Regions from separate parts of the Agrobacterium sp. 22-223-1 genome, predicted to be linked through region 1. Evidence: riboswitches for the same ligand, from Rfam matches in the RefSeq annotation. Region 1 holds a riboswitch; each other region holds the start of a gene.
The links. A riboswitch is a leader RNA that binds a small molecule or an ion and turns the genes downstream of it on or off. The one in region 1 is predicted to bind cobalamin.
Positions count from the first base shown of each region.

Region 1 (4,278 bases):
CCTTCAGTTCTCAGCGTGAAGGGATCGGAGGACCATTCCGGCTCACCGGCAGGCACCACATCCATATGGCCGGACAAGATGTATCCGCTGGCATCGGTCGGGCCGAAGCTGGCGAAGAGATTGGCGCGGTCGCCTTCCGGGCCGGCAAGCAGCGATACTTTCGCGCCGTGGCTTTCCAGATAATCGGCGATCCATCCGGCAATGTCGCCATTGGCGGTTCCGACCACCGACGGGAAGCCGACAAGACGCTCCAGAATGTCGATTGCGTTCATGGCTGTCTCCGTCGCTTCAACGCCGAAAAGCTTAGAGCGGCCTGCGGCGTTTATCTGCTGAAATACGGGTGATTTCAGTAGATTGTTGTGTCCTTCCAGCGCTTTCGGAAAATTCCTGCTGACGAGGCTGGTTATCTTCGGATGTCGTGAACTGGGCTGCCGGGATCAAGGTTCCGCGCCGGAGGGAATGAGAGCCGTTTGTCATGGAGCTGCTCAAAGTCGATAGTTTCGAGTTGCGGACAGTGGATATCGCCGATGTGGAGGCCGATCATCTGCATGCTTTGTCCATGGCTGTCGGATGGCGATATCACGCGAACGAATGGTGTTTCCTGCGGCAGTGCGGCGTCGGGCTTGCCGCGCTTGACGAAATCGATCGCGTTGTCGCAACGGCAATGCTGTTTCCTTATGATGAGGGTTTCGCGACGGTCGGCATGGTCATCGTTTCCCCCCGTTTGCAGAGGCAGGGCGTTGCGCCATGGCTGGTGGGCCAACTCATCGCGGGTCACTCTGACGCCGCCCTGCGGTTGAACGCAACGGAAGCCTCGCGACGGCTTTTCGCACGGCTGGGTTTTTCCGGAGATACCGAAAAAGTACATCTCCTGCGCGGCAAGGCGCGCTGCCCTGCCGAGATGCCGACACTTGGAAGAAAACAGAGAATCGAGCCGCTGTCCGAGGATCATTTGTCCGCCGTGGCGGATTTGGATCGCGCGGCTTTCGGTGTTTCGCGCCGGGGCGTCCTGCAACGCCTTCTCCGGGAAAATACGGGTTATGGCCTGTTCGAGGCCGATCGTCTTGCCGCCTTTGCATTGCGGCGTGCAGCGGGGCGGGGCCATATTGTCGGCCCGGTCGTCGCCGGTGACGAGGCGGATGCGATTGCGTTGGTGAGGCGACATTTTTCCGATCTCGACGATCAGCTTGTCCGTCTCGATGCCGTGCGGGATAGCGGTCTTCTGACCGAGTTCCTGGCGCAATCCGGGCTGGTGGTGATCGAAACGCTCACCGCCATGTCGAAAGGCGCGCCGCAACCGGCAGGTTCCGGTTCTGCAAAGATTTTCGCCCTGGCAGGCCCGTCTTTGTGCTGAGGTGCGGCACTATCGCAATTGACGCCCCGCCTCTTGCCCCTTATGTGAGAAAGCGACGGTTCCTGCAGCCGAAAGGCGAAGGGATTAATAGGGAACATGGTGCGGGCGATCTTTTTCGCCCAATGCCGTGGCTGCCCCCGCAACTGTAAGCGGATTGTCGTTCATCCCCGTGACGCTTCAAGGCGTCATGCCACTGTATTCTCCGGAATGCGGGAAGGCAGATGAGCGACGCAAATCCGTGAGCCAGGAGACCTGCCGTCGAAATATAAACCATCGTTACGGGCGGGGAAGCCCGGAGGAGGAGATTGTAATGTTATTTCATAACATTTCGTTTGCGTCCTATTGCCGTTCTCCGTACAAGACGTCCCGCTGTTGCTGCGCGTTTTGACGCCTGCTGCTCTGGAATAAGATTTACTTTCGACTGGAGAACACATGTTTCATTCTAGACGCCTGCCGGTCCATGCCGGCTTTCTGGCCGCTGCGCTTGCGGCTTTGCCCGTCGCCGGCGCCAATGCTGCCGAAACCACCTATCCCCTGACGATCAACAGCTGCGGTCAGGACATCACCTTCAAGCAGGCACCCGCCCGCACCGTGTCCGTCGGCCAGAGCACGACCGAGGTTCTTTACCTCCTCGGCCTTTCCGACAAGGTGGTCGGCACGGCGCTGTGGATCGGTCCGGTTCTGAAGGGCTACGAAGAGGCCAATGCCAGGGTCGAGCGTCTGGCTGACAATGATCCGAGCTTTGAGGCGGTCATCGGCAAGAAGCCGGACCTCGTGACGACGCAGTTCCAGTGGCAGATCGGCCCGGAAGGCGTTGTCGGAACACCGGCGCAATTCGCCGAGCTTGGCGTTCCCGTTTATACCTCGCCCGCCGATTGCATGGGCAAGGACAATTCCGGCGGCGGTGACGGCGTGCGCAACACCGTCTTCACCATGGATCTGATTTACCAGGAAATCCGCGATCTCGCCAAAATCTTCAACGTGCAGGATCGCGGTGAAGAGGTCGTTGCCGACCTGAAGAAGCGTGAAGAAGCCGCCCGCGCCAAGATCGCCTCGGCAAATGGCAAGCTTTCGGCAGTCTTCTGGTTCTCCAGCGCCGAGCTGGATATCGATCCCTATGTGGCCGGCCGCAATGGCGCCCCCGGCTACATCATGTCCGCGTTGGGCTTAAAGAACGTCATCGAAAGCGATGAAGAATGGCCGACCGTCGGCTGGGAAACCATCGCCAAGGCAAATCCCTCCATCATCGTCGCCGGCAAGATGGATCGCCGCCGTTTCCCGGCTGACGATGTCGCCGTCAAGCTGAAGTTCCTCGCCACCGATCCCGTGGCCAGCATCATGCCAGCCGTCAAGGAAGGTCATGTGTTCGAGATGGATGCGCAGGCGATGAACCCGACCATTCGCACCATTGAAGGCATCGAAACGCTGGCCGAGGCGATTTCGGCTGCCGGCCTCGCCAAGTGAACGGTCTTTCCATCCATCTCGGCAGGGTAGGGCTGGCTTTTGCCGCGCTCGCCCTGCTGCTCGTCGCGCTGATGGCCGGGGCGGCCATCGGCGAGACTGCCATTCCTTTTGACGTCGTGGCGAAAACAATCGCCAACCGCGTCTTCCATGCGACCTATCCGCTGGAACCGCTGGATGAGGGCATTGTCTGGAGTTACCGCCTCAGCCGCGCCGTTGTTGCCGCCTGTTGCGGCGCTTCTTTGGCGCTGGCCGGGGCGGTGCTGCAATCGCTTTTGCGCAATCCGCTTGCCGATCCTTATATTCTCGGCATTTCCGCCGGCGCCTCCACCGGTGCCGTCGCTGTCGCGTTGCTTGGCTTCGGAGCGGGGTTCCTGACGATGCCGGCCGGGGCGCTCATTGGTGCCTTCGTTGCGTTTTCGCTGGTCAGCCTTCTGGCGGTGCGGGGGGGACATGGCAACAGCGCTATCATTCTGGCCGGGGTGGCCGGGTCGCAGCTGTTTAATGCCATGACCTCTTTCATCGTCACCAAATCCGCCAATGCCGAACAGGCGCGCGGCATCATGTTCTGGCTGCTGGGCAACCTCTCGGGCGTGCGCTGGCCGGATGTCTGGCTGGCGCTGCCGGTCAGCCTTGCGGGACTTGCGGTGTGTCTCTGGTATGCCCGGGCGCTCGATGCCTTCGCCTTCGGCGGTCAGGCTGCTGCCTCGCTCGGCATTCCGGTGCGCTGGGTCTATGCGGTGCTGATCTCCGTTTCGGCGATCATGACGGCTGCGATGGTATCGCTGGTCGGCTCCATCGGCTTCGTGGGCCTCGTCATTCCGCATGCCGCACGCATCTTCGTCGGCGTTCGCCATGGTATATTGCTGCCGGTGACGGCGCTGACCGGCGCGGTTTTCATGATCGTCGCGGATATTCTCTCGCGCATTGTCATTCCGGGGCAGGTGCTGCCCATCGGTGTCATCACTGCGCTCGTTGGCGCACCCGCCTTTGCCTTCATCCTTGGGCAGAAGAGGGGGCGTTCATGAAATTATCCGCTCACGACCTGCATTTCCACGCCGGCAATATCGATATCGTGCGCGGGGTCTCACTCGATGTCGGTTCCGGTGAGTTTCTCGGCGTCATCGGACCGAACGGTTCCGGCAAAAGCACGCTGCTTTCCATGCTGGCGGGTATTCGCAAGCCGCGCCGGGGGCACGTTACGCTCGGGGGTGAGCCGCTTGCCTCATTGGGACGGCGAGACCTTGCCCGCCGGCTCGCCTTCGTGGAGCAGCAGGCCGAAACCACCGAACGCATTACCGCACGACAGGCGGTGGAACTTGGGCGCACGCCCTATCTCGGGCCGCTTTCCGCCTGGTCGCAGCAGGATGACGCCATTGTTGATGCAGCACTTGCCAATGTCGACATGGCCGACAAGGCGGAGCGCAACTGGCACCATCTTTCCGGCGGCGAACGCCAGCGCC
Region 1 covers NZ_JBNWCN010000004.1:293,031-297,308, reverse strand. Annotated here, with positions in the region: gene argE (acetylornithine deacetylase) at 1-272, opposite strand, end outside; gene ACQZ60_RS18840 (GNAT family N-acetyltransferase) at 476-1,354, shown strand; cobalamin riboswitch at 1,394-1,628, shown strand; gene ACQZ60_RS18835 (ABC transporter substrate-binding protein) at 1,787-2,818, shown strand; gene ACQZ60_RS18830 (FecCD family ABC transporter permease) at 2,815-3,843, shown strand; gene ACQZ60_RS18825 (ABC transporter ATP-binding protein) at 3,840-4,278, shown strand, end outside.

Region 2 (4,278 bases), on a different contig from region 1:
AGCTGGATCGCCGCCGTCATCGCCTGCGTCGCCATCATTGCGGCCATCCTGAACTCCCGCCATCAGCGCCGGCGTTTCGGCTTTCCGTTGCGGCCCGTCTGGGCGGAGTATTTTCTGGCCGCGCTCGGTTGCCTCGTCGTCATCGGTTTCGTGGCGGTGGTCAACAGCTACCCATGGCCGATCAACATCGCCCGCAACTATGCCGATGCCAATGGCATGGCCTGGCCTGAAGGCGGTCTGTTCATTTCGCACGGCATCGCCATTCCGGTGCTGATGGCGCTTGCCGTCGGTGCGGTCATGACCTTCATCGCCACGCGACTGCGCTTCGGCCGTTATGTCTTCGCCATCGGCGGCAACCCGGAAGCGGCCGAACTCGCCGGCATCAAGACCCGCTGGGTGACGGTGAAGATCTTCACGCTGATGGGCGTTCTGTGCGCCATCGCGGCGGCCATCTCGACCGCCCGCCTCAATGCCGCCACCAATGCCCAGGGCGAGCTGGACGAGCTTTACACCATCGCGGCGGCCGTCATCGGCGGCACCTCGCTTGCCGGTGGTGTCGGAACCATAGCGGGCGCGATGCTCGGCGCGCTCGTCATGCAGTCGCTGCAATCCGGCATGGTGCTGGTGGGCATCGATACGCCCTTCCAGCGCATCGTCGTCGGTGTGGTTCTGGTCGTCGCCGTCTGGCTCGACACCATCTACCGCGCCCGCGCCAAGTAAGAACCGAGGAGAACTCCTATGACGGACCAAGTCACGCCCCTCGTGGAAATGCGCAATATTTCCATTTCCTTCGGCGGCATCCATGCGGTGGAAAACGCTTCTGTCGATCTTTTCCCCGGTGAGGTGGTCGCCCTTCTCGGCCACAATGGCGCGGGCAAATCGACCCTTATCAAAATTCTCTCCGGCGCCTATCGGCGCGATGGCGGCGATATTCTCATCAACGGCGAGGATGCCGATATCCGCAATCCCCGCGATGCCAAGAAATACGGCATCGAGACCATCTACCAGACGCTGGCCGTGGCCGACAATGTCGATGCGGCGGCCAATCTTTATCTCGGCCGCGAGCTGAAGACGAAATGGGGCACGCTTGACGATGTCGCCATGGAAGCCTCGGCCCGCGAGGTCATGGGGCGTCTCAACCCCAATTTCCGGCGATTCAAGGAGCCGGTGAAGGCGTTGTCCGGCGGCCAGCGGCAATCCGTTGCCATCGCCCGCGCCATTCTGTTCGATGCCCGCATCCTCATCATGGACGAGCCGACGGCCGCACTCGGGCCGCAGGAAACGGCGCAGGTGGGCGATCTCGTCAAGGAGCTGAAACGGCAGGGCATCGGCATCTTCCTCATCAGCCACGATATTCACGATGTCTTCGATCTGGCCGACCGGGTCTTCGTGATGAAGAACGGCAAGGTGGTGGGCCATGCCCGCACGCAGGATGTCACCAAGGACGAGGTGCTTGGCATGATCATTCTGGGCAAGGTGCCGACCGGTGCGGTGCCGGGGCCGGGTGCGGTCGCGCTCTGAACTCAGTGAAATAAAGATATAAAGATTTCTTTATGTCTATTGACATCGTGGCACCCGTGGTGAGAAATGCGGGTGTCATGGTTCTCCGGGCTTGTTTGTTCGATCCCGGAGCTAAGAGGGAATCCGGTGCGCCGACGATCGGCAAGACCGGAGCTGCCCCCGCAACTGTAAGCGGCGAGCCTTTGTCCAACACGTCACTGGGGTAAACCCCGGGAAGACGGACAAAGGCGACGACCCGTAAGCCAGGAGACCTGCCAGGACAAAATAACGTCCACGGGCGGGGTGTCCCGGTGGTTGCTGCTATGGTCCGGCACAGGCCGGGCCTGCACGCGTCCGCTTTACCCATGCCCCCACAACCAAATGGGGTATGACAATGCCAGACAAGACCATTCCAGTCGCATCGCTCGGTTTTCCGAGGATCGGACGCCATCGCGAACTGAAGTTCGCGCTTGAAGGCTTCTGGTCCGGCAAGATTTCCGAGACGGAACTGCTCGAAACCGCAGCTAGGCTGCGCGCCGAAAACTGGGCGCTTCAGCGTGAGAAGGGGATTACCCATATCCCGTCCAACGATTTCTCCCTTTACGATCACGTTCTCGATACGGCCGTGATGGTGGGCGCCATTCCATCCCTTTATGGATGGGCGGGTGGGGATGTTTCCCTCTCCAACTATTTCGCCATGGCGCGCGGCAGCCAGAGCGAAGGGCATGCAGGCTGCGGCCATGGGCATGAAGGACATTCGCATCATGGTCAGGGCGTTCCCGCGCTGGAAATGACCAAATGGTTCGACACCAACTATCACTACATGGTGCCGGAGGTTTCAGAGGATCAGCATTTCGTGCTCACCTCGCAAAAGCCGGTCGACCACTTCCTTGAGGCGAAGGCGCTCGGCATCCATACGCGTCCGGTCATTCTCGGCCCGGTCACGTTCCTGAAACTCGCCAAGGCGCGCGAGGCAGCCTTCAAGCCTCTCGATCTGCTGGCAAGGTTGCTGCCCGTCTATGAAGAGCTGCTGCGTCGCCTGCGCGCGGCCGGTGCGGACTGGGTGCAGATCGATGAGCCGGTCGCCGTGCTCGATCTTTCCGAGGGGGAGCGGCACGCGCTGGCCGTGGCCTATCGGGCTTTGTCGAAGGCCGCGCCGGATTTGAAAATCCTGCTCGCCACCTATTTCGGTGGGCTTGAGGATAATCTCGAAGCCGTCGCAGCGCTTCCGGTCGCGGGCCTTCATGTCGATCTGGTGCGAGCGCCCGATGCGCTGGAGGCGGTGTTGAAGGCTTTGCCGGGAAATCGCGTCCTGTCGCTGGGTGTCATCGACGGCCGCAACATCTGGCGCGCTGATCTCGCTGCAATTATTACCCGATTGGAACCCGCCATCGCGGCACGCGGTGCGGCGGCGTTTCAGATCGCGCCGTCCTGCTCGCTGCTGCATGTCCCGGTCGATCTCGAACTGGAAACCGGCCTCGATGCCGATCTGAAAAGCTGGCTTTCCTTCGCCACCCAGAAGCTCGGCGAACTTGCCGCGCTTGGCAGGGCTCTCGGTGAGGGCAAGGCTGCTGTCGCGACGGAACTGGAGGCTGCCTCCAAGGCCGTTGCCGCGCGTGCATCCTCGCCGAAGGTAACGGACGTCGCCGTGCAGAAGCGTATTGCGACGATTGGCGAGGCCGACAGGAAGCGGGTGAGCCCGTTTGCCGAGCGGCAGAAAGTGCAATCGCAGGCCATTGCGCTGCCGCTTTTCCCGACGACGACCATCGGCTCCTTCCCGCAGACGCCGGAGGTGCGCAAGGCCAGATCGGCGCATTCCAAGGGCGCGCTGACGGATGCGCAATATGAAAAATTCCTGCAGAAGGAAACCGAAATGACCATTCGCTGGCAGGAGGAAATCGGTCTCGACGTTCTCGTCCACGGCGAGTTCGAGCGCAATGACATGGTGCAATATTTCGGCGAACAGCTTTCCGGCTTCGCTTTCACCCAGCATGCCTGGGTGCAGAGTTACGGCTCGCGTTATGTGCGCCCGCCCATCATTTTCGGCGATGTGTCGCGTCCGAAAGCGATGACGGTTCGCTGGTGGGAATATTCCCAGTCGCTCACCGACAAACCCGTCAAGGGCATGCTGACCGGGCCGGTGACGATCCTCAACTGGTCCTTCGTCCGCGACGATATCGCCAGAAGCCTGACATGCCGCCAGATCGCGCTCGCCATCCGCGATGAGGTCAATGATCTCGAAGCGGCCGGTGCGCAGATGATCCAGATCGATGAGGCAGCTCTTCGCGAAGGACTGCCGCTTCGGCACCGGCATTGGCAGGATTATCTCGGCTGGGCGGTGGAATGCTTCCGCATTTGCTCCAGCGGTGTGGGCGACCGCACACAGGTTCACACCCATATGTGCTATTCCGAATTCAACCAGATCATCGATGCCATTGCTGCCATGGACGCCGACGTGATCTCCATCGAGACCTCGCGTTCGAAGATGGAATTGCTGGATGCGTTTCGGACCTACAAATACCCGAACCAGATCGGTCCCGGCGTTTACGACATCCATTCCCCGCGTGTGCCGGCGGTTGGAGAAATGGTCGATCTTCTGGCGCTGGCGCGAGAGCGGCTTGACGACCGGCAGCTCTGGATCAATCCGGATTGCGGCCTGAAGACGCGTAAATGGGAAGAGGTCAGGCCGGCACTGGTCAACATGGTCGCCGCCGCTGCCGAGCTTCGCCGCGCGGTGCTCTGATATGAATGGAGGCCCGGCGAGAACCGGGCCTCCAT
Region 2 covers NZ_JBNWCN010000002.1:470,532-474,809, forward strand. Annotated here, with positions in the region: gene ACQZ60_RS14255 (sugar ABC transporter permease) at 1-720, shown strand, start outside; gene ACQZ60_RS14260 (ATP-binding cassette domain-containing protein) at 739-1,521, shown strand; cobalamin riboswitch at 1,583-1,794, shown strand; gene metE (5-methyltetrahydropteroyltriglutamate--homocysteine S-methyltransferase) at 1,895-4,243, shown strand.
Region 2: it holds a riboswitch for cobalamin, as region 1 does, so the genes downstream of both, metE (5-methyltetrahydropteroyltriglutamate--homocysteine S-methyltransferase) here and ACQZ60_RS18835 (ABC transporter substrate-binding protein) in region 1, are expected to answer to the same signal.

Region 3 (4,278 bases), on a different contig from region 1:
CTTTGCCGTCGTGCAGGCCTCGCATCCTTCGGTGTGATAGAGGCCCTATTAACGCAATTTTGAACAGGCTGTTGCCGCCTTGCGGCAACAGCTTATGTTATCTTCCCGAAACACGGATTTCGTGAAGTATAACGCCCCTGCCACCGGCCGGGGACATCGAACGGATCGAACAATTGACCCGCCGCAGCCGCATCATCGGCCTCCTGCTTCCCCTTGTTTTCGTCGCCCCGGCCGCCGCTTTCGCGGATCAGGTCTGCGATATGCTTTATGCGCAATTGCGCGAGCCGCCCCGCGTCATCGGCAATACGGCCGAGGTGCGGCGTTACGCCAATGCGCTCGCCCGCCAGAATATCGTCATCCGCAAGATCAGGAACGACTTGCGCGGCTATGGCTGCTCATCCGGCAGCGTCATCGTCTACGGCAATCCCAATGCCGGTATCTGCGCCGAAATCGGCGATGCGCTGGCGGAAGCAGAAAGCGAGCGCGACGCCATCATCCGTGACCGCGACGACGCCATGGCGGCAGCGCGTAGCGACGACGGCGACATCAGGCGTCAGCGCATTCTTGCCGCCCTCGATGCCAATGGCTGCAACACCCTGCCGCAAACGGAAACGCAATTGCCGCCGCCTCCGGATGTAACGCGTTATCCCGACGCTTTTCGGCAGAATGGCCCGCAGAACGGCGACGAGCCGGGACAGGCGGGGCTTTCGCCCTACCCCAACGCCGCCGAGGGCGGGCTTCGCACACTCTGCGTGCGCACCTGCGACGGCTCGTTTTTCCCCATCGCTTCCAATGCCTCGCCGCTCGATTTCCGCGCCCAGGCGGAGCAGTGCGAGAAAATGTGTCCGGGCACCGAGACGGAGCTTTATTTCCACTCCATGACGGATCAGGAAACCGCCGATATGGTTTCGGCGGAAACAGGCAAACCCTACAGAGAGCTGCCAACCGCCTTCGCTTACAGGAACGCCACAGCAAAAGCGCCGGGCTGCGCCTGCAACATGGCCGCCTATCACAATGAAATGCAAAAGCAGGAAGAGGCCGCCCGGCCGCAGCCCGAAAAACCCTATTCCGGCATCACCACCATTCCATCACCGCAAGGTGACAAGGCTGAAAAACCCACCGAACAGCAACAGGCTGCCAAGCCGCCGGAACAGCCCGTTCCCGAACGCGACTATGACCCGAACGATAGCCGCGTCCGCGTCATAGGCCCGAAATTCCTGCCCGACCAGACGGGCCGGATCGACCTGAAGAACCCGGCATTGAAGGGTATACAGCCGCAGCAGTGACATACATCGCGGAGCGAGCGCGCTCCCCTTGCTTCTTCTCCCCGAGGGGGAGAAGTCCGCGGCAGCGGGATGAGGGGGCGGCGTCAGCGATATTCGGAGAGCTTGCCCCCTCATCCGACCCTTCGGGCCACCTTCTCTCCGGCGGGGAGAAGAAACACGCGGCAACGTCCCGCTTTGTTCACAGGCCTCCGCTTCTACACCCCGCCCCAGCGGTTACGGAACACCAGTTCCTCCAGCGGCACGCGCTGTCGCCAGCCCTTCACCGCCAGTTCCGGCTCGTTATAGAGCGCATCGACACGGCCGAGGCAAAGCCAGGCGACGATTTCGATATGGTCGGGAATATCGAGAATGGTGCGAATGTCGCTATCGTGGAAAATGCTGACCCAGCCGACGCCGATGCCTTCGGCGCGCGCCGCGAGCCAGAGATTCTGGATGGCGCAGACGGTGGAATAGACATCCGTGCGCGGATTGTGGGTGCGGCCCAGCACCACCTTGCCGCCGCGCGTCGGATCGCAGGTGACGCAGATGCTGAGCGGCGCCTTGCGGATGCCTTCAAGCTTGAGACTGCGATAAAGCGCCTGCTGCTCGCCCGTAAACATCGCCGCCGCCTCCTCATTGGCGCGGCTGAAGGCCACGAAGGCCGCCTGACGGATCGCGCCATCGGTGACGAGGGTAAAATTCCACGGCTGCATGAAACCGACAGAGGGTGCGGAATGGGCCGCCTTCAAAAGACGCTCCACCAGATCGTCCGGCAGCGGGTCCGGCAGGAACTGGTCGCGCACGTCACGACGGGTCTCGATGGCGCGGTAAATCGCCTCGCGTTCCTCACAGGAAAACGGGCGGGCGGGCGAGAGCGCGTGATCGAACGAACTGGCGCCGGGCGGATTGCTTACGGACGAATCGGCTGGCATCGTTTATCCCCAACAATGCGAAGACCGGGCGCAAATGCGCACCCCGCCTCGACAACAACCTGCCGCCGTCCGCGCGGTTCGGTCTATCCCGTCAGGCCGGTCTTCTGACTTGGCTTCATCCGCCCTTTTCGCCTTCCCGAATTGCTCCAGTGGCTTTAAAAAAGAACGTCCGCCTCACAGCGCTGGGCACGTTCCGGTCTTTCACCGGATTCCCGATTCTCCCGCCGCAAGGGCAGGCACCTGACAGGCAAGCTATGGGCAAAAAAGTTTGCGGATGCAAGCATCCTGCCGGCGGTGCGGCAATGTGGCCTGCCTCATCCCCATCATTCCACCGGGAAATACCTGACATAAGCGAACTCGTCCCCATCCGGTGACCAGTTGGGCGAATTCATCGTTCCCTGCCCGCCGAAAAGTTCGAACAGCGTCTCGGCATTGCCGCCATCCATATCCATCAGCCGCACCCGCACATCGAGATCGCGCGGATGGTCGAAAACGTCGCCGTCATAGGAAACGAACACCACCTTGTCTCCCCTCGGAGACGGGTGCGGAAACCAGTCGCCATAGGGGCTGTCGGTGATGCGCTCGACGGCTGAGCCATCCACCCGCACGCGCCAGATCTGCATTCGCCCGGTGCGGCTGGAATTGAAATAGATCCACTCACCGTCCGGCGAATAATCCGGCCCGTCATTGCGGCCTTCGCCATGGGTCAGCCGCGTCTCGACGCCGCTTGTTATATCCATCGAATAGATATCGAAGACCTGATCGCGAATGCCGCAATAGGCAAAACCTTTCTCATCCGGCGACCAGCCATGCCAGTAAGAGGGAAGATTTTTCGTCATCAGCCGCGGCGCACCGCCCGCCGAGGCCATGAGATAAATGGCGCTCTTGCCGAATTCCACCTTGTCGGAAATGGCGTAGAGCGAACCATCCGGCGAAATGCCGTGATCGTTGTTGCAGAGCGTCGCAAAGCCGGTATCGACCTTTTGCGGCGAAATATCACCGGCAAGAGACAGGCGGTAAAGCAGCCCTTCGCTGTTCAGCAGCAGGTATTTTCCATCCGGCGACCAGTTCGGCGCTTCAAAAAGATCAGGCGTCTGCCACACCACCCGCATCTGCCGGGTGCGGATGTTGAAGATTTCGATGGAGCTGCGCATTCTGCCTCCCGGGCGTGTCGGTGTCTCGTTCAAAGCGCCCGGTGCAGACATTCCGTTTGCATCCGCCATCGCCTCGATTATGATCCTAGGGCGGCAGGCACCGTCCTGCAAATTCAAACCAGAAAAAACGCCAGCGCTCCGGCACCGTCCGCGACCTTTGCCGTTTCTCCCAGATCCGAGGTTCCGCGATGAATACCATCGCCGATCACGGCATCCGCTTCGGCCGGATCGCCGCAATGCTTCCTGTCAAAAACATCGAAAAGGCCCATGATTTTTACGTTGGCGTGCTGGGCTTCGAAAAGACCTTCGAAAACGGCAACCCTGTCGGCTTCATGATCCTCAAACAGGGCAATGCCGAGCTGCACCTGACATTGCAGCCCGCACACAAGGCAGCACCCTTCAATGTGGCGCATATGATGGTGAGCGATGTGGACGCGCTGCATGCGCTCTGCAAGAGCCAGGGCTTGCGCATCATCAAGGGCCTGCAGGACAAGGATTACGGTCTCAGGGCCTTTGTGTTTGAGGACCCGGATGGCAACCGCATCGATGTGGGACAAGTTATTTAAGGTAAGTGAACGGCGCGGGGTTTTCTCCGCGCCGCTTGCTTAAACACGAAGGCTTGTTGTGGAACGAGCGCATGCCGCTTGTTTCTTCTCCCCGCGGGGGAGAAGTCCGCGGCAGCGGGATGAGGGGGCGACGTCAGCGATAGACCGAGAGGTTGCCCCCTCATCCGACCCTTCGGGCCACCTTCTCCCCGGCGGGGAGAAGAAACGCACGGCAACGCCGGGCAAAGCATCCGCTACCCGCGCCTTCCTTCAATCATCGATCCCGAAACCGGTTGGTGATCGGATAACGCCTGTCACGCCCAAAGTTCTTCTTGGTGATCTTCACACCCGGCGCCGATTGCCGGCGCTTGTATTCGGCGAG
Region 3 covers NZ_JBNWCN010000001.1:1,628,135-1,632,412, forward strand. Annotated here, with positions in the region: gene ACQZ60_RS08070 (NADP-dependent malic enzyme) at 1-37, shown strand, start outside; gene ACQZ60_RS08075 (DUF2865 domain-containing protein) at 174-1,286, shown strand; gene bluB (5,6-dimethylbenzimidazole synthase) at 1,481-2,197, opposite strand; cobalamin riboswitch at 2,275-2,456, opposite strand; gene ACQZ60_RS08085 (TolB family protein) at 2,521-3,351, opposite strand; gene ACQZ60_RS08090 (glyoxalase superfamily protein) at 3,540-3,917, shown strand; gene ACQZ60_RS08095 (NAD+ synthase) at 4,171-4,278, opposite strand, start outside.
Region 3: it holds a riboswitch for cobalamin, as region 1 does, so the genes downstream of both, bluB (5,6-dimethylbenzimidazole synthase) here and ACQZ60_RS18835 (ABC transporter substrate-binding protein) in region 1, are expected to answer to the same signal.